Regions from separate parts of the Lysinibacillus sp. FSL M8-0337 genome, predicted to be linked through region 3. Evidence: riboswitches for the same ligand, from Rfam matches in the RefSeq annotation. Region 3 holds a riboswitch; each other region holds the start of a gene.
The links. Region 3 has a riboswitch for thiamine pyrophosphate ahead of thiC (phosphomethylpyrimidine synthase ThiC). Riboswitches for the same ligand answer to the same signal wherever they lie in the genome.
Positions count from the first base shown of each region.

Region 1: it holds a riboswitch for thiamine pyrophosphate, as region 3 does, so the genes downstream of both, thiT (energy-coupled thiamine transporter ThiT) here and thiC (phosphomethylpyrimidine synthase ThiC) in region 3, are expected to answer to the same signal.
Region 2: it holds a riboswitch for thiamine pyrophosphate, as region 3 does, so the genes downstream of both, thiM (hydroxyethylthiazole kinase) here and thiC (phosphomethylpyrimidine synthase ThiC) in region 3, are expected to answer to the same signal.
Region 4: it holds a riboswitch for thiamine pyrophosphate, as region 3 does, so the genes downstream of both, MKY08_RS10280 (ABC transporter substrate-binding protein) here and thiC (phosphomethylpyrimidine synthase ThiC) in region 3, are expected to answer to the same signal.

Region 1 covers NZ_CP151996.1:3,913,620-3,921,418, forward strand. The annotation lists gene MKY08_RS19135 (class I SAM-dependent methyltransferase) at 191-940, shown strand; gene MKY08_RS19140 (GNAT family protein) at 1,241-1,831, opposite strand; gene MKY08_RS19145 (polyphosphate kinase) at 1,945-2,772, opposite strand; gene MKY08_RS19150 (hypothetical protein) at 2,979-3,692, shown strand; gene map (type I methionyl aminopeptidase) at 3,720-4,475, opposite strand; gene thiT (energy-coupled thiamine transporter ThiT) at 5,018-5,578, opposite strand; TPP riboswitch at 5,704-5,811, opposite strand; gene MKY08_RS19165 (DUF4870 domain-containing protein) at 5,939-6,271, shown strand; gene MKY08_RS19170 (hypothetical protein) at 6,300-6,422, shown strand; gene MKY08_RS19175 (SMC family ATPase) at 6,526-7,799, opposite strand, start outside.
Region 2 covers NZ_CP151996.1:3,377,743-3,385,541, reverse strand. The annotation lists gene thiI (tRNA uracil 4-sulfurtransferase ThiI) at 1-750, shown strand, start outside; gene MKY08_RS16380 (alpha/beta-type small acid-soluble spore protein) at 962-1,168, shown strand; gene thiE (thiamine phosphate synthase) at 1,276-1,905, opposite strand; gene thiD (bifunctional hydroxymethylpyrimidine kinase/phosphomethylpyrimidine kinase) at 1,892-2,719, opposite strand; gene thiM (hydroxyethylthiazole kinase) at 2,719-3,474, opposite strand; TPP riboswitch at 3,566-3,663, opposite strand; gene MKY08_RS16360 (acyl--CoA ligase) at 3,858-5,444, shown strand; gene sppA (signal peptide peptidase SppA) at 5,632-6,645, shown strand; gene MKY08_RS16350 (RDD family protein) at 6,658-7,266, shown strand; gene tpx (thiol peroxidase) at 7,505-7,799, shown strand, end outside.
Region 3 covers NZ_CP151996.1:200,974-208,772, reverse strand. The annotation lists gene MKY08_RS00955 (catalase) at 1-110, shown strand, start outside; gene MKY08_RS00950 (methyl-accepting chemotaxis protein) at 595-2,280, shown strand; gene thiC (phosphomethylpyrimidine synthase ThiC) at 2,384-4,162, opposite strand; TPP riboswitch at 4,312-4,426, opposite strand; gene MKY08_RS00940 (AEC family transporter) at 4,509-5,438, opposite strand; gene MKY08_RS00935 (methyl-accepting chemotaxis protein) at 5,648-7,756, opposite strand.
Region 4 covers NZ_CP151996.1:2,165,143-2,172,941, forward strand. The annotation lists gene parE (DNA topoisomerase IV subunit B) at 1-1,076, shown strand, start outside; gene parC (DNA topoisomerase IV subunit A) at 1,073-3,505, shown strand; TPP riboswitch at 3,657-3,768, shown strand; gene MKY08_RS10280 (ABC transporter substrate-binding protein) at 3,970-4,968, shown strand; gene MKY08_RS10285 (thiamine-binding protein) at 4,969-5,262, shown strand; gene MKY08_RS10290 (ABC transporter permease) at 5,259-6,032, shown strand; gene MKY08_RS10295 (ABC transporter ATP-binding protein) at 6,007-6,756, shown strand; gene MKY08_RS10300 (TatD family hydrolase) at 6,746-7,495, shown strand; gene MKY08_RS10305 (hypothetical protein) at 7,519-7,707, opposite strand.

The sequences.
Region 1 (7,799 bases), 840 kb from region 3:
ATTAAAAAATGTGTCTATCGTTTCGAATTATCGAATGATAGACACATTTTTTATTGGCTTTTGTTATATTATATCGCTGTAAATAATGTAGTAGACATTCCTTTTATTGAACATATCTTGCGTTTCACACAATAATTAGGTAAATTTATGTAATAATACTATAAAAAGTAAACTATAATTGGAGGACAATATGTATACTTATCATTCGATTTCAGCAGAAGTTTATAATCTAGATAAACCAATCGGCACATCATTCGGTGATGTCGAATATTATAGCGACAGACTTCAGCATGTCAAAGGAAAAATATTAGAACCAGCTGTTGGAACAGGGCGTATTTTAATTCCTTTACTTGAACAAGGTTTTGCTATTGAAGGCTTTGATTTATCCGAAGAAATGTTAGACTACTGTCGAAGCAATCTACAAGAGGCACAGAAAGAAACAACTATTTATCAAGCAAATATGGAGACATTCCAATCTGATCAACTTTATGAAGCAATCATAATCCCTACTGGAACATTTTTATTAATTACTGATGATGAAAAAGCTATGACTAGTCTATCTAATTTTTATCATCATTTAGAACCAAATGGAAGATTGATAGTCGATATATTTTTGCAACCAGATTTTCATGAAGGCAGCTCTCAATATCGAACGTTTACAAATAAGCAAGATGAATTGATTACATTGCAAATAACACAATCTGCAATCAATTATATTGAACAAACGACAACTACCCACCATCGCTATGATAAATGGAAAGAAGGCAAATGTATCGAAAGCGAATTTGAAATATTCACCTTAAAATGGTATGGAATTCAAGAATTTAAAAGGCTTTTAATGCAAATTGGCTTTAAAGATATCGTTATTTCATCTGATTATTGTTATAAGCAATATCCTACAAATCGAAATCAAACCATCACCTTTGAAGCTGTTAAATGATTTTGCTAGTTTAGGTTCTAAAAAATAAAATGTAACAAAGGTGTTAGTACAATTAACGAAACCTTAGCTATTCATTCTTTAATTAGAAGTGAGCATTAGTTGTTGGTAGCAAAGGCGGTGACTCCTGCTCAGAACGCACACTGCGTAAGACGCGGGCATTCTGCGTGTTAGCGAGGGTTGAGGTTTACTGTGCTGAGCGGAAAGCACCGCCTAAGCGGACAACAATGGCGCAGCAAAAAAGTGTTAGATTGATAGCAGTCATCTAACACTTTTTGTACTTTATTATAACTTGTTGTGTGTTCATGATGATGGCTCTAGGCGAGCATACATATAGTGATCTACCCATTGCCCATTGATATACAGTAATTTTCTTAATAAGCCTTCTCGTTGAAATCCTGATTTCTCCAACACCCGAATCGAAGCGTTATTTTCAGTCGATACATACGCCTCCACACGATGTAGCCCTATTTGTTCAAAGGCAAATTGTACAACCAATTCTACCGCTTCTGTTACAATTCCTTTTCCTATATAGATTTCATCCATCGCATAACCAACAAAGGCGCTTGAATACGGTAAACGTTTGATAGCATACAACGCAATGTGACCTATTAAATTATTTGTACCTTGCTCATATATCCCGAAAGTAAATTCTCTCTTTGAGCTCATTAAATATAAACTTTCTTGGATTTTTTTATATTGTGCATCAACTGTATAGTATTCAGGACGCTGTAACGGTTCATATGTAGACCAAAAATATTTGTTTCGGCTTACAAGACCCGTTAAACTTTGTGCATCTTTTTCTTGGAATGTGCGAACGTAGCATTTCTCCCCCTGAATCGAGACCACATTTCCACCCTTTTTCCTTAATAAATTCCAAATTTTTAGCACCATTTCTCTCCACAAGCCTTCCGATAATTGTCAGTACATGTTCATTGTATGTAAAAAAAGATGCTGCTACAACCAAAACAGCTCCTGTCTTGTTATCACAGCATCAATCATATTATTTATTTATTTTTCACTTGTTTTTTTGGTTGAATTTGTAACAATTCAATACTGGACGATTCAGCATCCTCTAAATCGGACTTATCTAAAACATTTGTTAAATGTAAACCACGCTTTTGTGCCTCGCGTTCAATATGTGCAAGCGTTTCTTGTAGCACTTGTACACGTGCATGTTTTTTATCGTTTCCTGCTACCAAAACCCATGGCGCATTTTTCTTGTCTGTTTTTTCAAACATATCATTCGCTGCTGCGATATATTCTGGTGTTTTTTCGCGATTTCTCCAGTCCTCATCTGTTAACTTCCATGATTTATATGGATCTTGCGCACGCTCATTAAAACGCTTCAATTGCTCTTCGTCTGACACATGTAACCAGAATTTTATAACAATGTAATCTCCAGCCGTTAAAATTTTCTCAAAGTTGTTAATCTCTTCATACGCACGAGACCATTCTTCTTTATTTGCAAATCCTTCGATACGCTCTACTAGCACTCGTCCATACCAAGAGCGATCGAAAATGGCAATTTGGCCATGTTGCGGTAATTTTCTCCAAAAACGTTGCAAGTAGTTATAGCGTAATTCGTGAGGCTGTGGTGCTGAAATTGGATGAACAACGTAACCCCTAGGGTCTACCCGCTCAATAAGACGTTTAATGGCGCCTCCCTTACCAGCAGCATCCATTCCTTCAAATACTAGAATAAGGCCGATTTTATTATTTAGTAAAAATTGCTGTGCATTTAACATTTCATATTGAAGTACTTTTAATTTCTTTTTATACATTTTTTTATCTAGTTCAATCGATAGGTCAAGATTTTTTAGATTTTGAGTCATTAAAATTCCACTCCTTCAAATTGGATATTTCTATTGTACTAAAGAAGTATTTGGATGCATATCCAAATGGTAAATTGTAGATAATTTCAACAAATTCACTTGATACATTGTAAGGATTTTCCGCTATAATAAAATAGATATTCTGTGACAGTCCTATACTTATTTGTCTTTTCCCTATACAATTTAACACGAAGGGAGAGGAAACCTTGCCTAAGTTTATTTTAATGACAATAACGTATATTGTCTCACTCATCCTAACCTTTTCATCCTATTTTATAAAAATAAATGGTCAATCTTCGTTAGAAATCTCAAATCGTTTTCCCGTAATGTTTGCACCTATTAATATTAGTTATATGATATGGATAGTCATTTACATTTTGCTCGCTTATTGGTTAGTTATGAATTTTAAAAAGACAACTATAAAACAGACTGTTCTCTTTAGCAATGTATGTATATTACAAGCGATTTCTATTTTATTTTGGCATTATGAATTATTCATAGTATTTTTCATCTGTACAGTAATGTTAGTACTATACTTATTTTTCCTTTACAATACGTACTCACATTCCAATAATGCATTATCTGGCCGCCTACCGATTTCACTTTACTTTGCTTGGTCTACATTTTTATTGATGACAAATACGAGTTTTACGTTAACTTCATATGAATGGAATGGCTTCGGTCTTAGCAATCCACTTTGGGCAGTTATTTTACTGACAATTGGTGTCGTAATCGCCTTACATATACGTTATCATCATTTTGATATTGTCTATCCTAGCGTTTTTATCTGGGCATTCATTGGCATTGCATTTCATAATCATCTTGACGAGTTGCTTGTGACGACCGCAGCCTTATTTTTATGTGGTGTGCTTGTTGTTGGTATTCTATTCGTCAAAAAAAAACCTGCTTACCAAAAATAAATCGGTAAGCAGGTTTTTTATTTCGTCTTATTGCTCATCTAATGAAGTTAAAATGATTGGTTTGTCTTTTGTTACAATAATCGAATGCTCAATTTGGGCAACTAAAGATTTGTCAGGCGTAATAAATGTCCAGCCATCGCCAGCTTCAACGATATGCTCTGCTTTTGCTGAAATAAACGGCTCCACAGCTAACACCATGCCCTCTTTCATAATTGTTGAATCCCACGCATCGTAATAGTTTAAAATGTGGTTTGGCTCATCATGTAATGAACGACCTAATCCATGACCCGTTAAGTTCATAATAACTGTTAAGTCATTGGCATAAGCCTCACGCTCTACCGCTTTCCCAATTTGGTTTAATTTCGAACCAGCTTTTACTTTTGTCATTGCACGATCAAACGCGCTTTTTGCTACGCGACAAAGTTTTTCTTTATCCTCATAACCTTCCCCTACTACAAAAGAAATACCTGTATCTGCAAAGTAACCATTTAAAGAGCCGGATACATCAATATTAACAATATCCCCCTCTTTAATAATACGTTGTCCTGGGATACCATGGGCAACTTCTTCATTGACACTAATACAAGTGTAACCTGGGAAATCATACTCTCCCTTAGGACCTGAAATAGCTCCTGCTTCAGCAAACATGCGTCCTGCAATTTCATCTAATTCAAGTGTTGTCACACCAGGTTTTGTAGCTGCTTTCATCGCCTCACGAATTTCCGCACAAATGCGACCAATTTTTTTAAAGGCTTCAATTTCTTCTTGGGTTTTTACAATCATTTTTAACGTCCCTTTCATCTAATATCTACTCTTTAATATAACATAACTTTTTATGTGCATAACGCCAAAAGCTTTAATTATTCTATGCCAATAGGATTTCAATAGTGCTCCTCATAGAAAAAACAGACGATTTTAACAGTCTTTAGACCTTAAAACCGCCTTTCTCTAACGCGCTATCTACAGTTAAAACGGTAGTTCTCATTATAAAAAAATGTGGCTGAGACAAAAGAGAAAAAGTGTTAGATTGACTGCAATCAATCTAACACTTTTTTGCTATTCCGTTGTTGTCCGCTACGGCGTTGCTTTCCGCGGGCACACCGTAAGCCGCAACCCTCGCTAACGCGCGGAATGCCCGTGTCTTACATTGTGTGCTGTTCTGAGCAGGAGTCACCGTCTTCGCTACCAACAACTAGTGAACACTTCTAATTTTTTTTATTGCAAAAGCAAGAATAGCTAAGTTCTCCATATAGCAAAAAATTATGAACACCTTTCGTCTGTTTCTTAAATTTTTTTAGTTATGTCCAAGCCTCATTTCCATTCATTTATAATTTTCGTTGCATTAATTGTGGCGCCGCTGTAAATAATAGAACACCGACAATAGCGGTTAAAATAGTTGCTGGTAACATATATGTTCCATTATAGATAATTGAATAAATCCATGCATTTTGATCGCCCGCATACTCCGCAAAGAATACTGCACCTGCAATTGTGTGTGCAAGATAGCGTAAAAAACCAGCTAGCACCGTACCAATCACTATGTACAGAGCCATTTTCTTTTTGTTGAGTGCTGTTGCGGCTTTTAATACAGGTTCACGAACGATTGCCGCTAAACCTACTACAGTAAAGGCTACCCCGTAATCTAGTAATCCTTGAAGCCAGTGCACAATATAAGCACCAAACATTGTTTGCATCACACCAATCAATAGACCTGTTGTAAGCCCTGACAAGAACCCCCAACGAAACGCCATTAAAATTATTGGTATCATGACTAAGCTTACCGAGCCGCCTTGTGCCCATACTTTAAAGGAAACTTGATCGAGCACAAGTCCTACCGCTGCGAAAATTGCAATCTCCACCAGCATGAGTAATCTTTTTTTGTCCATACTATTATTCTCTCCTTTGTTCCGATGTAGGATACAAGAGCAGGAATAGAAAACAATTATTTGGATATGCATCTCAATCCGGCATAAAAAAACGATGCCAGGACAGAGCCTCACATCGTAAAAGTGTCGGTTTCTATCCACATCCCTACGCAAGTGTTAACTTACAGGTTCAAAGAGTAAAGGCATTACGTGCCCAGTCTCAGCTGACATCATCAGCTCCCCTTGTGGTCGTTACATCTCATTTTTATTGAACACACTCATTGTACGCAACCACCTTTGCGATTACAACCTTTTCCTCAATTATTTTTTTTGAAACTTTTACGCTTTCTATGCGTAAATATTAAAAAGGGAGGAACAATTATGGAGAATCAAAAAGTTTTATCTGCGTTTAGTTATCTCAGTATTTTTATTGCACCATTTGTCGTTCCATTAATCGTTTACTTTGTTTCAAAAGATAGTGAAGTCAAAAGACATTCCATTCGGGCACTTATTTCTCACTTAATTCCGTTAGTCTTGGGTATCATTTTCTTTTCTATCTTTATATTTTCTACAATGTCATTGAACACGTTTGATCCTTCTTCAAATGGGAATACATTTATTATCATTTGGTTTGCTTCATTTGCAATTTATTTACTCGTATCATTAGGTATTGTTATTTGGAATATTGTGCAAGCTGTACGAGTTATACGTTAAAATTTAGTACGAAGGAGATGTCATATTCATGAAAGTATCCAAAGTAGTGAAAACCGCTATAAAATTTGCACCTATTGTCATTCCTATTGTCAAAAAAGTAGTTGCTGCAAAAAAAGGGACAACACCCTACGTATCAACACGTAGAAAATAAGCGCAATGACTTCTTTTAATTGTTTGAGTGACTGGCACACAAAACCCACTTACACCATAGAGTGCAAGTGGGTTTTTATTTAGAATTGTTTGGGTGACTGGCACTACTTTACTTCAAAGTGCGTTGTACTATGCCCACTTAACGTTTTTTCAACATGTAAAACAGCTGGCATTGCGGCTTTTAACTCGGCGACATGTGAAATAACACCAATCATTCTTCCTGAATCTTGTAAATCAATTAACGTATCAATTGCTTTATTTAACGCTTCCTCATCTAAAGAGCCAAAGCCCTCGTCGATAAACATCGTTTCAATTTGAATATTCCCTTGGAAGCTTTGAATAACATCTGCCATACCTAATGCAAGACTTAATGACGCATTAAACTTCTCCCCACCAGATAATGTTTTTACATCTCTTAATTGGTCCGTATAAGCATCATACACATCTAACCCTAACCCACTTTGCTTGGCATGCTTCTCCAAGCGATCAGAGCGCCGCAATTCAAACTGTCCATTTGATAAATGGAATAAACGAAGATTGGCTGCTGCTGTAATCTTATCTAAATAATTGATTTGAATGTAACGCTCAAATGACAGTTTTTTTGGATTTTGCCCATTCAACACGGTGTAAAGTTCTTTTACACGACCTGCTTCTTTTTCGAGTATCCGTATTTCCCTCGCTGTTTCATCAACTTTAACAATAAAGTCAGCACATGCAGTTGCATAATTTTTCGTCTGTTGTAATATTTTAAATGCCTCTTCAGATGTAGCTCGCAGCATCTCAAGCTTGTCTTCTAATATCGTTAAATTTTGCTTCTCTTTTCCTTCAAGATGTTGTGCTCCATCTAAGATTTGTTGCTGTAAAGAATGCTGTTGTAAAGCGTAATCACGGCACGCTTTACGTAATTCCTCGATTTGTACAATACTTCGCTTTGCCGCCGCATATGCTTCATATGTTGTAAAACCAACATTGTTCATGTTTGTGACAAATTGTTCTCGTTTTTCATTCAGTTTGTTTTGCAATTCCTCATATGCTTTTTTCGCCAGTTCTTCTGCTATAGCTGCCTTATGTGACGCTTCTTTTGTTGCTTGTAGATTATGCTGACTTGCATTCCATGCTGCTTGTAATGCATTCTTTTGCGATTTTATATCTTCCATTGTTTGCTTTAATTGTTGCAATGACTTTACATGTTCAGGAATGTATTTTTGTTGTTCTTCCACAATTGCTTGCTGTTTAATTAATTCTTTCGACTGCTCAGCAAAATAGTGCTCTAACTGGACTTGTTTGTGTTGCAATTGTTCATTTCTTGCCAGTTGCTCTTTTAGCTTAGTCCGTGCGATAGATAGTTGATCGTTAACGATTTTTAAGACAGTAACTT
Region 2 (7,799 bases), 1.4 Mb from region 3:
GAGGTGCGCCACGATTCTACCTATATGATGGCGCAAGTGATTCCAGGCGCAGGTGGTATGCCAGTTGGCTCAAACGGCAAATCATTATTAATGCTGTCAGGCGGTATTGATAGTCCTGTTGCTGGGTATTTAATGATGAAACGTGGTGTACGTTTAGAAGCAATTCATTTCTTTAGCCCACCATATACAAGTCAAAATTCATTGGAAAAAGTAAAAGTGCTTGCAAATGAACTAACAAAATTTGGTGCAAGTATTCGCCTGCATGTTATTCCGTTTACAGAAATCCAAGTCCTTATTAAAGACAAAGTGCCGTCCAATGTGTCAATGACAACGACACGTCGCATGATGTTAAAGGTTGCAGATAAAGTGCGTGAGGAAATTAATGCACTTGCCATTGTTACAGGTGAAAGTCTTGGACAAGTAGCAAGCCAGACGCTAGAAAGTTTAACTGCGATTAATGCTGTAACGAATACACCAATTTTACGTCCGCTTATTTCTAATGATAAATTAGAAATTATTGATATTGCTGAAAAAATCGGCACATATGAAACGTCAATTCAGCCATTTGAGGATTGCTGTACAATTTTTACCCCAGCTAGTCCGAAAACAAAGCCAAAGCTTGAAAAAGTAGAGCATTATGAAAGCTTTTCTGATTTTGATGAACTAATCGAACGTGCTGTGAAAAACCGTGAAGTGTACATTTTCCCGAAAAAAGAACAGCCTACAGATAAATTTGCAGATCTTTTATAAAAAATTTATGGATTTAAACTAAAAAAATGTTCTTTTCTTATAAAGACCAATAACGACATTATAATAAGAAGGAAACCGTCTCAAATTTGTAATTTGGGACGGTTTTTTTATGTTTTCTAGTCTTTTTCCTTTAGAGTTACATTTTACCTATAAAATTTTCGTATTAAAAATCGAATATCGCACATTCTATATTCACAAGGAGGTGAGAGACATGACAAACAACAACAGTTCAAACAAGCTTGCAGTACCTGGTGTACAACAAGCACTTGATCAAATGAAATACGAAATTGCACAAGAATTTGGTGTTCAATTAGGAGCTGACGCATCAGCTCGTGCTAACGGTTCCGTTGGTGGTGAAATCACTAAACGTCTTGTACAAATGGCAGAATCTCAATTAAAAGGTATGCCAAAACAATAATTGCAGAAAACGCATTTATTGAACTTAAAACCAGTGACCGTAAAAGGCACTGGTTTTAGTTTGTTTATTTTTACTTTTTTTATGACTGCGTAACTCGAATAATTCAATCAATACGATTTAAAGGTCTCTACGGTTTGGTGAATATTATGACTATCACAAATAGCGGAAATAACTGCTACACCGTCTGCACCAGCTTTGAATACTGTTTCTGCATTCTGACAGTTAATGCCACCAATTGCTACAATCGGCAACTCGGGATAATGACGACGTGCTTGTTGTAAAAATTCAGTACCACTTGGCGCTTTGGCATCATTTTTAGAAGTGGTAGCAAAAATGGGACCAATACCTACATAATCTGCTCCATTTTCTATAGCGATGTGTAATTCATCCGCTGTATGAACCGAAACACCAAGTATTATTTCCGCACCAATTTTTTCTCGTACTAATGAGATGGGAAAATCATCTTGTCCAATATGAATACCGTCTGCCTTGAGTTTTAAAGCAAGCTCAATATCATCATTTACGATAAATGGAACATTGTAGTGACGACATCGTTTTTGGCATTGACGGGCAAAATGTTCATAATCTTCATTTGTCAGTGCATCTATTCCTTTTTCTCGGAATTGGAACATCGTAATGCCAGCTTGCAATGCTTCCTCTAGTATTGCTAATGGTTGTTTGATTTTGGCATTCGCTGTGCCCATTATAAAATAAAGCTGCAAATCACTGCGTTTCACCTATGATCACCTCGCAACTTTCTTTGAATTTTTGGTAAGCAAAATGATTGGTTGGTCCATTGCCATGACCAATTGATAAGTTATGAGTAATGGCTAATTGAATGAATTTCTTAGCCTCAATAATGGCTTGCTCTATCGGCATTTGACGGCCGATAAAAGCTGTTAATGCGGCAGAAAATGTACACCCTGTCCCGTGTGTATTTTTCGTCGCAATTCGACTAGTCTGCATTGAGAATGATTTGCCATCTTTAAAAAACACATAATCTACAGCAAAATCTTCGTTCGCTAGATGACCACCTTTGATAATCACGCATTGAACACCTAGCTGTAATAACGATTGCGCCGCAAGTCGAATGTCAGACACGGTTTCGATTTTTCTTGCAGTTAATGTTTCAGCTTCTGGTATATTCGGCGTTACAATCGTGGCAAGTGGTAATAAATTGTTTCTTAATGCCTCAACAGCCTCTTGTTGTAATAAAGTTTCACCGCCCTTTGCAATCATGACAGGATCAACAATAAGAGGGATGGTTAAATTCGTCATAGCTAGCGCAATTGTACGAATAATATCAGAGGAAAAAAGCATGCCAGTCTTAATGGCACTAATTGGAAAATCCTCTAAGAGAGCATGAAATTGTTTATTTATAAAGGCTTGTTCAATTGGTAGCACATCCATGACACCTTGTGTGTTTTGGGCAGTTAAAGCTGTAATTACGGACGTTCCGAATACATCTAATTCTTGAAATGTTTTTAAATCCGCTTGGATACCTGCACCGCCACCGCTATCAGAGCCCGCTATTGTTGTAACAATGTGCATTAACTATCACCATCCTGAGATAAACGATGCAATTCATTTAAGACAGCTACTGCGAAATCTCCATTATAAGGAGCAGCTGAATGAGCATTTTCAGCAATTTTTTTATAGCTCGTTAATGTATCACATAATTGGGAAAAAGGCTCATTACCCGCAATATAAGCAGCACAACAAATGGCACTTAATAAACAGCCAGTACCTGTCACTTCTGTCATTCGAGTATGACCACCAACAATCCATTGCGCAAGGTTCCCATCGGTTATGAAATCTTTTTCACCCGTTACAATCACGATGCAATTATATTTTTTTGCTATTTCTTTTGCTTTATCCTCAACAGAAATGGAACCAGTACCACTATCAACGCCTTTTTGTTGCCATTGTACATTAGCAATCGCGGCAAGTTCGCCAACATTACAGCGGATAACAGCAAAATGAATTGTGTCTAATAACTGTAGTACCGTTTGTTTGCGGTATGCTGTAGCGCCAGCGGCTACTGGGTCCAAAATTACTGGTACACCAAGGGCATTCGCTTTTTTTCCTGCAAGTAACATCGACTCTTTTGTGCGTGTAGTAAGCGTTCCTATATTTACCAATAACGCTGATGCGATGGATACCATTTCTTCGACTTCCTGCGGATCATCCGCCATTACCGGTGATGCACCAATGGCTAGTAAGCCATTTGCTTGAAAATTTGCCACTACATAATTGGTTATGCAGTGAATCAACGGTTGTTTTTTACGAATCGTTTGAAAAATCATTGTAGTCCTCCTCTTTTGGTGGACGTAAGCATGCAAAAAAAGCTCTTTTCGTTCGGGCACAAGGCACACGTAAAAAGAGCTTTTCATCAATAATAAGATGTGTATTGCTCCCTACGTCAGTATTAACTAACAGGTTCAAAGGGTCAGGTTTTACCTTCTCAACTCACTAGAGTCCCCCTGCAATCATGAAAATTTTAGTTGACCAAAATGTAACATACCTTTTCGTAGTATTCAATAGCATTTTATCATTATTTGGAAAGCAGTGACTGATGCCATATACTAAACCATGATAATTGTCATGACTTTTTTAAAATAGGGTCCTTCCATTGAAAATCGTAAAAAATGAGTTTTATAATGAACCTAGTATTAAGGAGGAAGTTATGATGAAAAGACAGGATTTAATTGCACCAGAATGGTATAACATTGTGGAGGAAATTGAAAAGTACGCTCAAGATCCATCTAAAAATGCATTAATTGTTTATAATGACAACGAAGAAATTCAATATATTACATACGCAAATTTACTGGAAAAGGCGAATCAGGCTGCCCATGTATTTACTTCGCAGGGATTAACGAAGGGCGATGTGCTATTAGTGATGGTTCCAAGATCTGTCGAAGCTTATATTGTTTACATTGCGGCACTGAAAGCGGGTTTAACTATTATCCCTAGCTCTGAAATGTTACGTACAAAGGATATTGAATATCGTATTACACATGCCAATGCCAAAGGTATTATCGCCTATGAGCCATATATTGAGCAATTTGACGACGTAACAAATTTAAAAGGGATTATGCAATTCGTTATTGGTCACGCACATGCACCATGGCAACCATTGCTTGAAAAAATGAAGGAGCATCCTACAAATTATCTAAACCCTACACCGACAAAAAGTACAGATAATGCCTTTTTAGCTTATACAAGTGGAACAACAGGGAATCCTAAGGCAGCTGTTCATACACATAGCTGGGGTTATGCGCATTTACGTACGACAGCACCGAATTGGTTAGGCGTACAAGAAAATGATATAGTTTGGGCTACTGCTGCACCTGGTTGGCAAAAGTGGATTTGGAGTCCGTTCCTAGCAACGTTAGGTAGCGGAGCAACAGCATTTGTCTATAAAGGAAAATTTGATGCTTCTACTTACTTGTCATTGCTAGAAAAATTTAAAGTGAATGTGTTATGTTGTACCCCAACAGAATATCGCTTTATGGCCACACTTAACAATTTACAGGACTATAATTTAAGTGCCATCCGTCAAGCTGTATCAGCGGGTGAACCGTTAAATAGTGAAGTCGTTAAAGTGTTTTCAAAAACTTTTAATATTCAAGTGCGTGATGGCTATGGCCAAACAGAAAATACATTGCTTGTTGGGACACTGGTTGGCATGGATGCTCGCGTTGGCTCTATGGGTAAACCGACACCAGGCAATACAGTCGAAATTATTGATGATTTTGGAAATCCTGTTGCGGATGGCGTTGTTGGAGATATTGCTGTCCATCGTCAAACACCTGCACTGTTTAAAAAGTATTTCAAAGACCCAGAACGCACTAGCATGCAATTCCGTGGAGATTGGTATATTACCGGTGACCGAGCATATAAAGATGCAGATGGCTATTTTTGGTTTGAGGGACGTGGTGATGATGTCATTATTTCGTCAGGCTATACAATTGGGCCATTTGAAGTGGAAGATGCCTTAATGAAGCACCCTACTGTCAAAGAAGCTGCTGTTGTGGCAAGCCCTGATGAAGTAAGAGGAAATATAGTGAAAGCCTTTATCGTCTTGCGTGAAGGAGTGACAGGTGATGATACGCTTATTCAAAAGCTACAAAACCATGTGAAGCTGATGACAGCACCCTATAAATATCCACGGGCAATTGAATTTGTTGAAGCATTACCAAAGACTGCATCTGGAAAAATCCGACGTGTCGAATTACGACAACAAGAAAAAGCCCATTACACACACCAATAATTATTTCCTAGGAAATAATGTCGAAAAATCAAAGTTCATGCTTTATGATGAACTTTTGATTTTTTTGTACTCTCCCTATTTTGTTTATGGCAAATTCATAAACATGAGAAAAACTTTTACATAAAAATTACTTAAAAGTGAAACGTTTTGGACATTTAGACGTATAACGTGAAGAGGAGGCGATTATATGAATACAAAAAGGTGGATAGCCTTAGCAGTTGCAGCTGTATTATTAGTGTTTTCATTAGGACTTAACACGATTATGGCGATTTTTAAATCAGATTTCTTTAGTAATTTTGATAGCGTAATGGCTGGCAAAAATTTAGATGTATACGAAACGGTTATTGAAGGTGAAGATTATACAAAACGTATCGCATATTTGAAAGTGGATGGGACGATTCAAGATGTTGGGTCGAATACATTATGGCAATCCGTTGCTTACGATCACCAGTTTTTCTTAAATCAATTGGATAATATTTTAGCTGATGATACAGTACAGGGAATTGTACTAAGTGTGAATACTCCAGGTGGTGGAGTAAAGGAATCGGCAGAAATTTATAAGAAATTGTTAGAAATTAAAGAAGAGCGTCAAATTCCTATCTATGTGTCAATGGATTCTATGGCAGCGTCGGGTGGTTACTACATTTCAGCACCAGCAGATAAAATTTATGCACATCGTGATACAATAACAGGTTCTATTGGTGTCATTATGCAATCTATTAATTATCAGGAATTAGCCGAAAAAGTGGGCGTGAAATTTGAAACGTTTAAATCAGGGCAACATAAAGATATGCTAAGCCCTACACGTGAAATTACTGCAGAAGAACGTGCTATGATGCAAGATATGATTAATGAATCATATGAAGAGTTCGTTGATATAGTTGAAAAAGGGCGCAATATGTCTGAAGCGGATGTCAAAAAGGTAGCTGATGGTCGAATTCTTGGTGGTACAAAGGCACTTGAAGCAGGCTTAATTGACGAAATAGGCGATGAGCAAGCGGCAATTGCAGCTTTACGACAAGATTTTGGATTAGAGGATGCTGTTCTTTTCGAATACTCGTATAATCAAGGAGGCTTACCGTCATTAATTGGCATGAAAGTTGGTTCACTATTTGGTCCTTCGGCTGAAGAAAAAATGTTGATGAAAATTATGACGGAATATAAGGCACCAAAAATGATGTATTTATATGGTGAATACTAAGGAGGGCATACCATGACAAACAATGATTTCGTTTTGCAAGGGGCACCCTCGATAAGCCAAGAATTACTAGATAAAACAGTGACGCCTACAGTGATGACAAACTATCAATTGAAGACCGCAGGATTTTGGGTACGTTTTTGGGCATTTGTCCTAGATGGATTAGTTATTTCTGCTATTATAGGAATTGCTGTTAATCCAATATTTTACTTAATGGACTGGTCATTATCAGAATCGGTATGGTATGCACCTATCTCAATTATTTCAGCTGTTCTTTATTATTGTTACTTTGTCTTGATGACGAAATTTTTCGGGCAAACTTTAGGGAAAATGGCATTGGGGTTACGCGTTGTATCGCTGAAACAGGATAAACTACAATGGTCAGATGTGCTGTTCAGAGAATGGATTGGTCGCTTAATCAGTAATATCTTTACGCCGCTGTATATTTTAGTTGCTATTTTACCGGACAATCAAGGTATACATGATTACTTTGCTGAGACTACGGTTGTTCATGAAAAAGTGTATATAGCAAAAGAGACTGTGCAAGCAACGGTACAAACGCCAGCAACTATTCAGGAAGCCGCTAAAGAACCTGAAAAGTTGGAGGAAAAACCTGAGGAATGATCAGCAGGTAAAACACAACTTTAAGTGACTTTTAAATTTTTAATTTGTAAAGTGTTAGATGATTACAGTCATCTAACATTTTTTAGTAATTATCTTCAAAAATGTGTGTGAACAGTGTAAATAGGAGTGGTAGCTGACAAGCCATCACATTAATTGCATGAAGATAAGCTGTCCTAGTTGCAATTATTTCCCTACATTTAGTAAGATTATGTACATATGATGATTAGGAGGCGTTAACATGGCACAAATTACATTTAAAAAGGGTCCAGTAACACTAATAGGTAACGAAGTAAAGGTTGGAGACCAAGCACCGGATTTCACAGTATTAGCAAATGATTTATCACCTGTTTCTTTAAAAGATTCAGAAGGTAAAATTCGCTTGTTTAGCGTAGTCCCATCATTAGATACAGGTGTATGTGATGCACAAACGCGCCGTTTTAATGAGGAAGCTGCAAATTTAGGCGATGATGTAGTAATTTATACAGTATCAGTTGACCTGCCATTTGCTCAAAAACGTTGGTGCGGAGCTGCAG
Region 3 (7,799 bases):
ACCCTGCATATGGTGAGGGTGTAGCGAAAGCAATGGGTCTATCATTAGAAGGCATGGATCTCTCAAATCCGTATGTAAAAAAAGAAGTAAAACAAGTAGCAAACATCTAATATTCCCCTATATTGATATCCAATAAACTTGCTGTCATTGGCAAGTAGACAAAAGGTAGCGAGAATGCGCATTTCTCGATGCCTTTTGTCATTTTTACTTCGTTATTTTGCTAGTCCCAATAAGCTTTATAACTAGTAGCTACATTGGAAGACTATCGTACATATTTCAATCTTCCTTCGTTCTAAAGCTTTCGCATCTGTCACTTAGACTATCATTACCGTTTACTATTCAGTAGATTGGCGCAAGCTGCCTCAACTGACTTAAAGGTAACTCCCCCACTCACTGAAAAAATAATATGCAGTGGAATTCAATTTTTTATTGTTTCCTTTTACTATGTATATCTCTCATCGTCATATAGGTGTTCTTGTATACCATTTATATGAAAATTCCACAACTTTGTACTGTTCTTATTCCTAATGTCGCTAAAATTTTTTGGGCATTGATACGTGACAACTATTACAAAACTGGAATGGAGGAAAAAAGATGTCGATTCGAATGAAACTATATATTGGATTTAGTACAATCATTCTTTTATTACTAACTATTTCCTCAATCGCTTACTACCAACTGAATCACATTAATAATTTAAATAAAGACTTATTTGAAAACCGTGTTTATAAGCTTATTCAAGTCGATAAAATTGTCATTGCCTCTTCAATGCAGAGCAACTATCTTCGTTCATATATTCTTGAACCTAATGAAGCAACCATTAAAAACCTCGAGGAACAAGAAAAGGTGATTCAAGACAAGGTGGAAGAGCTAGATAGCTTATTCACTTCCGAAACGACACAAAAGCAAATGGAAGTTATTAAAGCCAATCAAGCGATTTTTGAAAAAGCAGCACTGGAGATTATTAATACATACAGTCCCGATAATTTACAACCTGCCATTGACATTCTTCGAACAAAAGCACGCCCTGCTGCTGCTGCAATTCAACAAGCCGCACATGAAATTGCATTTTACGAGGAAAGACAAGTACAGTTAGCACGTGCCGAGTCGTCAAAAGTAGAAACTATAAGCTCATTGATTATCTTAATTCTCGCTGCTTTTTCCACAAGTTTAGCCTTTCTCATCGCCTTCATTATGACAAGGATTATTACAAAGCCTGTCAATCGCCTAGCTAAGGCAGCAAATATCATTGCTACCGGTGATTTACGTCAAGAGGATGTGAAAGTAAAGACAAAAGATGAGATTCGAAAGTTAGCCGATTCATTTAATGTAATGAAAGCAAATTTGCGCTCTCTCATTGACAATATAGCGATAAATGTAGAACATACTACTACAAGTGCAGGAGAATTAGCCGCAAGCACTGACGACGTTACTTCTTCTTCAACTGATGTTGCTAAATGCATAGAAATAATGGCCCAAGGCGGTAGTCAGGCTGTCATGACAGGGCAAGAAACTGCTATGGCTATGGATGAAACTGCACGTGGAGTCCAACGCATCGCTGAAGCCACACAGATGCTTCATACGAAAGCACTTGATACACAAAGCGTTGCTACTAATGGTGAAAAGATGTTGCAAAAGACCGAAAATCAAATGATGGTTATACAACAATCTTCAGATAAGACAAATGCGCTTATTAAACAGCTAAGTACGCAATCGACTGAAATTGAAAATATAACGAAAGTCATTACTGAAATTACCGATCAGACCAACCTGCTGGCTTTGAATGCTGCCATCGAAGCAGTGCGTGCTGGCGAACATGGGCAAGGATTTGCCGTCGTTGCAGATGAAGTACGTAAATTAGCGGAGGAATCCAAAATATCAGCCAACCGAATCATTAACTTAATTAATGATATTCAGCAAAATACATTGGAAGTCGAAAAAGCGGTGAGCGTTACAGTACAAAATATTGATGAAGGTGTTTCTTACATTCAACATGCGCAAGACGCCTTTAATGGCATTATGGGTGCAATTGAAGATATGGCATCCGAAATAGAAGACGTTTCTGCTTCTACTCAACAAATTTCTGCAAGCACTGAAGAAGTTGCTGCATCTGTCAATGAGATGTCCGCGGTGGCAAAAAATGTGGCAGAACAATCCGAAACAATTGCAAGCGCAATTGAAGAACAAACATCCACCATCCAAGAAATGAACGCTGTTGTACAATCTTTAAACGATGGGGCTACCACCCTTCAAGAACATATAAATAAATTTAAAGTCTAAAAAGCTAAGACAAAAAAGTGTTAGATTGATTGCAGTCAATCTAACACTTTTTGCTAATATGGTGAATCAGATGTTGTCCACGGTTTATCGGTTATTTCTTTTGTTACTGATACAAGCGGCTACCAGCTTCTTTAAACTCTTGAGCCTTTTCCTTCATTCCTTGATGGATAGCTTCTGTCGTATTTAAATCTTTTTCTTTAGCATAGTTACGAATATCTTGAGAAATTCTCATACTGCAAAACTTAGGGCCACACATTGAGCAGAAATGGGCTGTTTTTGCTCCCTCTGCAGGTAATGTTTCATCGTGATATTCTACTGCTCGTTCTGGGTCTAGTGATAAGTTAAACTGATCGCGCCAGCGGAACTCAAATCGCGCTTTGGATAGCGCATCATCTCTTTGTTGTGCTCCAGGGTGCCCTTTCGCCAAATCAGCAGCATGTGCCGCAATTTTATAGGTAATGACCCCTACACGAACATCTTCTCGATTCGGTAAACCTAGGTGTTCTTTCGGTGTCACATAGCATAGCATCGCTGTGCCAAACCAGCCAATCATTGCTGCGCCAATGGCAGATGTAATATGGTCATAGCCTGGCGCGATATCTGTTGTAAGAGGCCCCAATGTGTAAAAAGGTGCTTCTTTGCAAACTTCCAATTGTTTGTCCATATTTTCCTTAATGAGATGCATCGGTACATGCCCAGGTCCCTCTACCATTACTTGTACATCGTGCTTCCATGCAATTTGTGTTAGCTCTCCTAACGTATCAAGCTCCGCAAACTGTGCTTCATCATTGGCATCTGCAATTGAGCCTGGGCGTAAACCATCCCCTAATGAAAAAGCAACATCATACATTTTCATAATTTCACAAATTTCTTCAAAATGGGTATATAAGAAGTTTTCTTGGTGATGGAACAGACACCATTGCGCCATAATCGAACCACCACGCGACACAATGCCCGTTACGCGATTAGCTGTGAGTGGTACATAACGAAGCAACACGCCTGCATGAATCGTAAAGTAATCCACCCCTTGTTCCGCTTGCTCGATCAACGTATCACGATACACTTCCCATGTTAAATCCTCCGCTACACCATTGACCTTTTCAAGTGCCTGATAAATCGGCACAGTTCCTACAGGTACAGCCGCATTACGAATAATCCATTCGCGGGTTGTATGAATATGCTTGCCAGTAGATAGATCCATTATATTATCTGCGCCCCATCGTGTAGCCCATGTCATTTTTTCAACTTCCTCTGCTATAGAGGAAGAAACAGCCGAATTACCAATATTGGCATTAATTTTGACATGAAAGTTTCGGCCAATAATCATCGGCTCTGCTTCTGGATGATTAATATTGGATGGCATAATGGCACGTCCTGCAGCAATTTCTGCACGTACAAATTCTGGTTCAACATGTTCACGAATCGCTACAAATTCCATTTCCGGGGTAATAATCCCTTGTCTTGCATAATGCAGTTGTGTCACGTTGCGACCTTTTTTTGCACGTAATGGTTTTCGGGAAAGCTCCGGAAAAACGTTTTCCTTCATACGAGGGTCGTCTGCTTTGCGGAAGCCATTATCCTCTGGTTTAATCGTCCGCCCTTCGTACTCCTCTACATCTCCACGTTCTTTTATCCACGCACTACGCAATGCAGGTAAACCTTTTGTAATATCCACTTTGTAAGTTGGGTCCGTATAAGGACCGCTCGTATCATAAACACGCACTGGTGCATTATCCTCTTCTCCAAAACTACCCGTTGTTGGGCTTAGCTGAATTTCACGCATCGGTACTAAAATATCTGGGCGTGTTCCTTCTACATATACTTTTTTACTTCCGTCAAAACTTGTCATAATGATAATGTTCTTTTCGCTAACTGTTGTCATATAGTATTCCGCTCCCTTTTCCATAAATGTTTAAAAAGGACCGAATCTAGCTCACGCCAATAGGTAGCATTACAAATAAAAAGCCGAATCCAAAAAAATTGGATCCGGCTGTACATGTAAGGTTTATTTATCGCAAAAAATTCAAGGAGTGCGATATTCATTAACTTTCCCACGCTGGTATGAGCCAGATCAGGTCCAAAGGGTCAAGAAACCTCTATGCGTTTCCCTCTCAGCCCGACTCATCGGACTCCCCTAGTTATAGCTATTAAGTTTGATGATAGTGTAACAGATTTTTCTAATAGATGGAAGTTATAATTAGATTTATCTTGCTATTATCCTCGAGTAATTACGTAAATAGCAGTTCTGCTAGATAAATGACAATTGTTACTGTAAGACAGCTAACAATTGTTGAAAAAAGGACCGTTTGCGCAGCAGTTGCCGACTCAACATCATATTCTAATGCCAAGCTTGAGCTATTACGTGAGGTCGGAAAAGCACTTGCAATGAAAAGTGACTGGGCGACAACACCATCTAAACCGAGGACAAAAATAATAAGCAATGCAACGGCTGGACCTACTACTAGACGTGTAATGCAGCTAACAAACACCGTTTTATTAAACATGGATTTGATTTCAAGCTGTGATAGTTGAGCACCCAGTGTAATAAGAGCTACGGCAATAAAGCCATCTGCTACGTGGTCAATAGGAATACGGATAAATTGTGGAATGCCAATATTAAAGAAATTCATTGCCACACCTATTATAAGGGCATGAATAATGGGCATTTTCAGGAAGTCCTTTATGATTGCCATCCCTGATTTAGTCGACGAGATTAAATTATATAAACCATATGTATAAGTCGTCATATTTTGAAAAATAACGAGAATCACTTGAATTGCAACCCCAATTGGCTGCGTTGCGAAAATCATTTGTGCTACTGGAATACCATAGTTGCCAGAGTTAATAAGGACAACACTATTTTTAAAAACTGCCGTCTCTGTTTTCGCTAGTCCAAGCCCCTTCGCTAAAAAATGACTAAGCACCATTTGACTGCCGATAAAGAGCACAATAAATAATGCCACTTCCCCTAGCACTGATAACTCCACACTTGTTTCATATAAATTCACAAATACAGCAGCTGGCATAAAACAATACGTAATAAGCTGAGATAATGCTTTCAAATTAAAAGAAAATTTCTTTTGTAAAAATGCACCAAGTACAAGCAACACTAAAATAGGGGCAACTATTTTAAAGAAAATCATACCGAGATACATCATGGAGGTGACCCCCTTTCATCTCTTTCTATAGTAAAACTGTTCACAACATGGGTCAATGCTCCGCCGCTAGTATAAGTTTACATAAAAAAAGGACTGTCCCTTGCTAGGACAGCTCTTTTTTTTGTTTGTAGGTTTTTGCTCTGCTTCGCGGGGAAACCTCCTTGCTTCGCGGGGAAATCTCCCTGCTTCGCGGGTATCTCCATCTCGCTTTATTTAGCAAGTTTAAATCGATTCACGACCTCTTGGAGTTCTTTAGAAATTTGGTTCATGTTGTTGATAGATTCTGCGACTTTTTCCATTTCTGCTTGTTGGTCTGCGGCTGATGCACTCACCTGTTCTGCTGAAGCAGCAGTTTCCTCTGAAACAGCGGAAATACTTTGAATCGCCGTAATGGCTTGGTCTTTTTGCTCCAACATTTGTGAAAGCTCTGACAGTAGTTCGTTAATTGCTGTTGCAATTGATTGAGATAGCTCGTTATTATCTTTAAAAGCTAACTCTGTATTTTGTACCGATTCATTTTGCGCTTGCATTAAGCTTGCATTGGAAGCAATAACGGATACCGTTTGCTTTGAATCTGCTAGGATGCTAGAGACCGTTTGTTTAATGACTTCTGTTTCGTTTTTAGACTGCTCTGCCAGTTTACGCACTTCCTCTGCTACTACTGCAAAGCCTTTCCCATGTTCTCCCGCTCGAGCAGCTTCTATACTTGCATTCAGTGCTAATAGATTCGTTTGCTCTGTTATTCCTTGAATAGATGCAATAATTTGATTGATATTGTTAATATTGCTAGACAAAGATTCCATTTGACGTTGGATACGTCCATTCATTTCATTCGTTTCCGCATTTCGGTCACGTAAACTTTCCACTTCTTTCATGCCCTGTTCTGTAGAAGTTTGTGTTTTGATTGACAGCTCGTCCATTTGCTTTGACAGCCTTGTAATGGCGTCAATTTGGTCAGATAAGTCAATCATTCGATAATTCGTTTCTTCTGTATCCTCTGATTGTTTTGATGCACCTTGCGCTATTTCGTTAATTGCGACAGATACTTCCTGACTTGATGCTACAATTTCATTAAAGGCTTCATGAACATGGTCCGATGATTGATTGAGCAATGTTGAAGAATTTAATACCGTATGTATGGCATCATTCGTCTTATCCAGCATATTATTATAAGCTAATGCAACAGCGCCAATTTCATCGGATTTTATAAATTTATCATCTATCTTTTTCGTTAAATCGCCTTCTGCTGCTGTTTCAATAGATGTACGTAAAACCTTTAAAGGCTTCAACTGCTTATATATAAACATTGCACTAGCAGCGGCCATTAAAATTACCATAATAATTGCTGATACAATCGTGAAAACAAGGATTTTATTATACGTTTCTAATATTTTGGAATTAGGTAAAACTAATTGCACTGACCATACCTCATCAATATTTTCTAACATCATTGGAGCAAAAGCATTAAATGATTTTTCCCCAAGCTGCTTAGAGTCTACATAAAGACTGTCCGGTTTTCCTTCATCCATAGATTGTCTAATGCTTGCCCAATCAACTGCATCCTGCATATTCGTCCCATCTAGCTTTTCATTAATACTATTGACTGTTAACATACCTTGATCTGTAATAATGCCTGCATAACCACCATCAGGCTGAATAGAGTCAGCTAACTCCTTTAAAAAGTCGATAGATAAGTCTGCCGTTAACACGCCAAAATATGTACCTGAAGCGTTATACAGTGGCACAGAAATAGTCGTCATCGAGATAGTTTTACCGTTCACATTATAATCATATGGCTCTGTTAATACAGCACGCCCTTCTCCTTTTGGAATCCGATACCAAGCATCTTCGGCTTTCGGATCGTCAATTCCTTCTATAGGGTCTGTATTGATTTGGTTGCCATCTTTAGTTAGATAAGGGATAAAGCGATTTTTCACATCAATTAATGCCGTATCAGTAGTTGGTCCAACTTTTACTGCACCATTTTCTATAACGGCCCCTACACCAAGTAAATCATCATTATTCGTTAAATTCGTATTCAGTATATCCATTACACTTTCTGTCGAAAGCGCATCATTTTTTTCCATTGCTTCAACAATACGTTTTGTTGTTTGTAATGTATCATTAGCTTTTTTAAACCGTTCGCTCATTTTTGCAGCAGATAACTCCGCATTTTGCAGCGTTGCCTTCTCTGAATCATCAACACTTTGAGTATGCAGAGTAGCGCTAGTTACCAATGTATAAGCAACAAATAATACTAAAAATACACCTAAAATTAAAGAAGTGAGCTTTAATGCAATACTTTTGGATTTTTTCATTACAAACACCTCCATTTTTATAAAATAATCATAATGTATCATT
Region 4 (7,799 bases), 2.0 Mb from region 3:
GGAAAATAGGCTTACTAAAAGATAAAGATAAAAATCTAGAAGGGACAGATATTCGCGAAGGTTTAGCGGCAATCGTTTCTGTCCGTATTCCTGAACATTTATTACAATTTGAAGGGCAAACGAAAGGAAAGCTCGGTACAAGTGAAGCGCGTTCGGCAGTCGATAGCGTTGTCTCTGAGCAAATTTTATATGTGCTAGAAGAAAATGCGGAATTGTCTGCATCGCTTGTTCGAAAAGCGATTCGTGCTCAACAAGTACGTGAAGCGGCGCGAAAAGCACGCGAAGATGCTCGTAACGGGAAGAAAAGTAAAAAAGGAAGTACGATTCTTTCAGGAAAGCTAACACCTGCACAATCTCGTAATGCTGCGAAAAACGAATTATATTTAGTCGAAGGTGATTCTGCTGGCGGTTCAGCGAAACAAGGGCGAGATCGTACGTTTCAGGCGATTTTACCATTGCGCGGTAAAGTCATTAATACCGAAAAAGCGAAGCTCCAAGATATTATGAAAAATGAGGAAATTTCCACGATTATTCATGCTATTGGTGCTGGAGTCGGAGCGGAGTTCTCAGTAGAAGATTCAGCCTACGATAAAGTGGTCATTATGACCGATGCTGATACGGATGGCGCACATATTCAGGTGCTACTATTAACATTCTTCTATCGTTATATGCGCCCATTAATTGAGGCTGGCAAAGTATTTATTGCGTTGCCACCACTTTATAAAGTATCTAAGGGTGTAGGGAAAAAAGAGGTCATTGAATATGCTTGGACCGAAAATGATTTACAAAAAGCCATTAAAAAAGTGGGGAAAGGCTATATCCTACAACGTTATAAAGGACTTGGTGAGATGAATGCTGACCAACTATGGGATACAACGATGAACCCAGAGACACGTACGTTAATTCGTGTCACGATTGAGGATGGAGCACGTGCTGAGCGTCGCGTGACAACGTTAATGGGCGATAAGGTAGAACCGCGCCGTAAATGGATCGAAGCAAATGTTAACTTCGGCATGGAGGATGATTCGAATATTTTAGACAATGAATTCATCCAACAAGAGGAGGACCAAGCATGAGTAGTACGGAAAAGTTTCAAGATTTACCATTAGAAGAAGTAATGGGCGACCGGTTTGGTCGTTATAGTAAATATATTATTCAAGACCGAGCGTTGCCAGATGCGCGCGACGGTCTTAAACCTGTACAGCGACGTATTTTATTTGCAATGTATACGGAAGGCAATACGAATGATAAACCGTTCCGTAAGTCTGCCAAAACTGTCGGAAATGTAATCGGTAACTACCATCCACATGGTGATAGTTCGGTATATGAAGCGATGGTGCGAATGAGTCAAGATTGGAAAGCGCGCCATATGCTGATAGAAATGCACGGAAATAATGGTTCTGTTGATGGAGATCCACCTGCTGCGATGCGTTATACAGAAGCAAGATTGTCAGCAATTGCAGCTGAAATGCTACGTGATATCGGTAAAAAGACAGTGGAATTTGTACCGAATTTTGATGATCAAGATATGGAGCCAACGGTATTGCCTGCTCGCTTCCCGAATTTACTTGTCAACGGGTCGACAGGGATATCCGCCGGTTATGCCACAGATATTCCTCCACATGCACTTGATGAGGTGTTAGATGCCGTTTTAATGCGTTTAGATCAACCGAATGCTACTGTCGATGAGCTTATGACGGTGATTAAAGGCCCTGACTTCCCAACAGGAGGGATTATTCAAGGTGTCGATGGTATTAAAAAGGCTTATGAAACAGGACGCGGTAAAATTATTGTTCGTGCTCAAGCAGCCATAGAACCATTAAAAGGCGGGAAAGAACAAATCGTTATAACGGAATTACCGTATGATGTAAATAAGGCGAATCTTGTAAAGAAAATTGATGAACAACGCGTCGATAAACGACTGGAAGGCATTGCGGAAATTCGAGATGAATCCGATCGTACGGGTTTACGTGTCGTGATTGAGTTGAAAAAAGACGTGCCAGCACAGGGCATTTTAAATTACTTATTTAAAACTACTGATTTGCAAGTAGCCTATAACTTTAATATGATTGCGATCCATAATCGTCGTCCAACGATGATGACATTGCCGCTGCTACTTGATGCGTACATAGCCCATCAAAAAGAAGTGGTGACAAACCGCTCCATTTATGATTTACAAAAGGCTAAAGACCGTTCTCATATTGTTGATGGCTTGATTAAAGCGCTGTCGATTTTAGATGAAGTAATTGCAACAATTCGTTCATCGAATGATAAGCGCGACGCAAAAACAAATTTACAGGTGAAATTTGACTTTACTGAAGTACAATCTGAGGCGATTGTGAGCTTACAATTATACCGTTTAACGAATACGGATATTACAGAGCTACGTCGTGAACAAGATGAGTTAAATGCATTGATTGCGAAGCTAGAAGGTATTTTGCATAGTGGAGCGAAACTTGTTCGTGTCATTAAACAAGAATTACTTGATATAAAGAAACGTTTTTCTGAACCGCGCCGTTCGAAAATCGAACAAGAGATTGAAGAAATTAAAATTACGTTAGACGTGCTTGTTCCGAGTGAAGATGTGGTGGTCACAGTGACGAAGGATGGTTATATTAAGCGCACATCTACACGTTCGCATGCCGCATCTAATGGACAAGATTTTGCCATGAAAGACTCCGATTATTTACTGTATGAGGCAACGTTAAATACCCAGCATCATCTATTGTTGTTCACCAATCGTGGGAATTATATTTATCAGCCTGTACATGAATTGCCAGATATTCGTTGGAAAGATCTTGGACAGCATATCTCAAGTATTGTGCCAACAGGGGAAGATGAAACGATTCTTGCAGTCTATGGTTTTGATTCCTTTGAACAGCCAAACACCTATATTTTAACCGCTACAAAGGAAGGTCAAATTAAACGCTCGCCACTGCCAGATTATGCAGTGACACGTTATTCGAAGCCGATTAAGACGATGAATGTTAAATCAGGTGATGAAATGATAATGGCGGATATTGTATCAGACGAGGCAGAGTTGTTATTGATTACCGATACAGCCTACGCTATCCGCTTCCCAATTGAAGAGCTTCCTGTCACAGGTGTTAAAACGGGTGGCGTGAAAGGCATTACGTTAAAAGATGGGGAAGTACTTGCTGGTGTAACAATATTAAAGCCGTCTGATACAGAGTATGTTGTGATTGTTACCCAACGAGGCGCTGTGAAGAAGATGAATGTCGCTGAAGTCGATATGGCAAGTAGAGCAAAACGTGGTTTAAAAGTGTTAACTGAATTAAAAGCCAATCCACATCGTGTAGTTGCGGTAGTAAAGGCAAGCGATGAGGAACAAGTCATTGTTGAAACAGAAAAAGGTGTGCAAGAAATCATTGATGTCAAAGGTTTAACGCGCGCAGATCGTCATTCGAATGGTTCCTTTAAAATAGATATTGCTACAGATGGTTCCATTTCTCATGTAATGAAAATGAAAAAAGAAGAGGAATAATTCATTAGCCCATGTTCTTTTATAGAACTGGGCTTTTTTTCATCCAGCGGCTCCATGGGAAAATAAATTATCAAAGTAAGGGGGATTAAAAAATACGAGCTTGTCATTTGAAGATACATAGGGGTATAATAATCAACGAAAAGTTCATAAGTTAAGAATGTAGGGGGGCTGGAAGTTGCCAGCTGAGATTGCGTCCGTTCAGATGCTGACCCTTTGAACCTGATTTGGCTCGTACCAGCGTAGGGAACATCTATTCAAAAATATTCGTACACTATTTTTTGATACCGTTTGCAAACGCCTGGGATAATTCCTAGGCGTTTTTTGTTTAAGGATGATCCATTTACCTATAAGCATATAGAAAACAATTAGAATGGCCTGCAAATGGATTAAAACAGCATACGCTTTTCTTCTGGTGAAACATTCAATCATGAACACTTTCAAATTACTTGCTAGGAGGATATAGCATGAAAAAATGGTTATTCATTATGGTTGCTGCACTATTGACATTAGTTGGGTGTAGCGAAAAAGGGGACAAAAAAGAGGAAGCCAGTTCAGAGAAGAAAGTATCCGTTGTACTGGACTGGACACCTAATACGAATCATACGGGGCTTTATGTGGCGCAAAAGCTTGGCTATTTTAAAGAGCAAGGCTTAGACGTAGAGATTATTTTACCAGGTGATGCAGGTGCTGATCAGCTTGTGGCGTCTGGGAAAGCAGAGTTTGGTGTAAGCATCCAAGAAGGCATTACGCAAGCTCGTGTACAAGGTGTGCCGCTTGTTTCGATTGCGGCAATTATTCAGCATAATACTTCAGGCTTTGCATCACTTGCTTCAAAAGGCATTACATCACCAAAAGATTATGAAGGAAAAACCTATGGTGGCTGGGGTGCTCCAGTGGAACAAGCGGTTTTACAGTCATTGATGAAAGCAGACAATGCTGATATCAATAAATTAGATATCGTCAATGCGGGAGATATCGACTTTTTCACAATGATGCAAAAGGATATTGACTTTGCGTGGATTTATTATGCTTGGACAGGTATTGAGGCAGAGCTTCGTGGGGAAAAGTTAAATATGCAGTATTTAACCGACTATAGTGAGCAGCTCGATTATTATACACCTGTATTGGCAACGAATGAAAAGATGATAAAGGATAATCCTGATGTCGTAAAGGCATTTGTTGCGGCAACTACAAAAGGCTATGAATATGCGATAGCGCATCCAAGTGAAGCGGCTGATATTTTACTTGAAGCAGTACCTGATTTGGATAAAGAGCTTGTGCATAAAAGTCAGGAATGGTTAGCGGGTAAATATCAAGACGATGCGGCGCAATGGGGAGAACAAAAGTTAGCAGTTTGGGAAAACTATGCGGACTGGATGACAAAGAATAACGTTTTAGAAGGCGACTTTAATGCACAACAAGCATTTACTAACGATTTCTTACCAAAGAAAGGAGCGAAATAAATGGCGAATTCATTAATTAGTGTACAAATCATACCTAAAACAGAAAAATATGAGGATGTGATCCCATTTGTGGATGCGGCGATTGCTGTGATTGATGCTTCTGGTGTGCACTATGAGGTGCATCCACTGGAAACAACAATGGAGGGTGAATTATCCACTTTGTTACAAATTATAGAACAGATGAATAAAAAGATGATTGACTTAGGCGCTATCAATGTTATTACACAAGTGAAAATTTTATATCAGCCAGCCGGCATTACGATGGGGACATTGACGGAGAAATATCGAGGGTGAAACAGGTAATTATGAAAGGAAGGTCGATTATTTTTATCGCCTTCCTCTTATTCATATGGGAACTTATTATACGAATAGCTGATATCCCTCATTGGCTATTGCCAGCGCCAAGTGCCATTATGATTGAAGGTATTGAATCGTTTTCAACGTTTAGTCCCCATGTTTGGGCCACGATTCAACTAGCATTACTAGGACTTGCGATTGGTGTGATTTGTGGCTTAAGCGTTGCGGTATTTTTACATCGCTCATCAACAATAAGAGCGTTTGTTTATCCTATTCTCATTGTGTCTCAAAATGTGCCAGTGCTCGTTTTAGCGCCATTATTAATTATTTGGTTTGGCTTCGGCCTATTACCCAAGCTGATTATTATTTGTCTCGTTTGCTTCTTTCCAATCGTTATCGCGGCGATGGATGGGTTTAGGCAAACCTCTGCTGAGCTCAAACATTATTTTGCAATGATTGGTGCTACGAAAGGGCAAACATTTTGGAAATTAGAATGGCCTTATGCTTATCCATCCATCTTTTCCGGTATTAAGATTGCGGCGACCTACAGTGTGATGGGAGCGGTCATAGCAGAATGGCTTGGTGCAAAAAAGGGAATTGGTGTTTATATGACGCTCGCACAATCATCGTTTCGAACGGATCGCGTCTTTGTAGCGATATTTGCGATTGTCTTATTAAGTTTATTGTTATTTAGTGTGATTCGTTTTGTAGAAAAGCTTGTTGTAAAGGGGAGGGGCGCACATGCTGAACATTCAAGACATATCTAAGTCTTTTGGCTCGCTTGAAGTGGTGTATAATTTATCCTTTACAGTACAGGAAGGTGAATTTGTGGCAATTATTGGCCCTTCAGGTAGCGGCAAAAGCACACTCTTTCAATTGATAGGAGGAATAACGCCTGTCGATCACGGCGCTATTTTGTTAGATGGAGACAATATTCAACGAAAAACGGGCATCATTGGCTATATGCCCCAACAACCTTGCTTATTACCGTGGCGGACGATATTAGAAAATGTCATGATTGTTGAAGAATTGCAGCGTCGTCCGAATAAAGAGCTTGCCAAAGCGTGGCTAGAAAAGGTTGGTCTTGCTTCGTTTGAAAATGCTTATCCGCATGCATTATCAGGAGGTATGCAGCAACGTGTATCATTTTTGCGCGCTATCGTCAGTGGGAAACCGATACTATGCTTAGATGAACCTTTTTCAGCGCTCGATGAGTTTACAAGATTAGAAATGCAGGCATGGCTGTTATCTATTTGGGAGGAACATAAAAAATCTATTCTATTCGTGACACATAGTATTGAAGAAGCGCTATTTTTAGCGGATCGCATTATTGTATTAACGAAACGTCCAGCGACGGTTAAGGAAGAAATCATTGTGCCGTTTGCACGACCACGTTCCGAGGAAATTCGCCATTCCACTCAATTTACACAGTTAAAACAACAACTTTTTCAGTATTTAAAGGAAGAAAAGGACGATGCATATGTTGATTGATGCACATATTCATTTAGATCAGTATCAAGAAGAAGAAGTACATTTGCTACTTGATGAGGCGCAAATGGTTATAGCGGTCAGTATGGACTTACAATCTTGTGAGAAAACGCTGAAGTTATCGAGAGCCTATGCGAAGGTCAAGGCAGCGTATGGTTTTCATCCTGAACAGTCGTTGCCTAATGATAGGGAGAAAGAAGCTTTATTTGATTGGATACGACAGCATGCTAGTGAGATGATTGCTGTTGGAGAGGTTGGTTTACCTTATTATCGAAAACAAACGCATATATTGGATGAGCGCCCTTATATTGCGTTATTAGAACAATTTATTCTGTTAGCGCAAGAACTTCATAAACCGATAGTGTTACATGCTGTTTATGAGGATGCACTAATCGCTTGTGATTTACTTGAGAAACATGGTATAAAGAAAGCTCATTTTCATTGGTTCAAGGGAAGTGAAGAGGCAATTGTGCGCATGATACATAATGGTTATTATATTTCCATTACGCCTGATTGTGTTTATGAAGCGGAAATACAAGATTTGATTACAAAGTATCCATTGGAACTGATGATGGTGGAAACGGATGGACCTTGGCCATTTGAAGGACCTTTTGATAAGGCTCGAACTTCGCCGTCTATGATGGCTAAAAGTATCGAAGTCATTGCAACGCTTAAAGGTATAACAACGCAAGAAGCGGCCAATACCGTGACACGAAACACAAAATTATTTTACGATTTATAAAGAAACGACAAAAACAGCCACATTTAGAGCGAGTAATCGTCTCCGTGTGGCTGTTTCCTATGTTTTGTTCTATTGTGTTCTAATGTAGCATGCTTCGTTTTTGTCACGCGTTCATGCGTACTAAAAGGGGCCGTTTGACGTTTTTTCTCAACATCCTTACCTTGCGTCCGTTTTAAATGCATACGTTTCTTTTTAGCTTTAGATAGTGCCATGCTAATCCCTCCATTTCACATTACCAATATATTACCGAAAAGAGGGAGAAAAGTAAAACCCCGTAAGCATAAAGTTTACGGGGTTTTAGTGA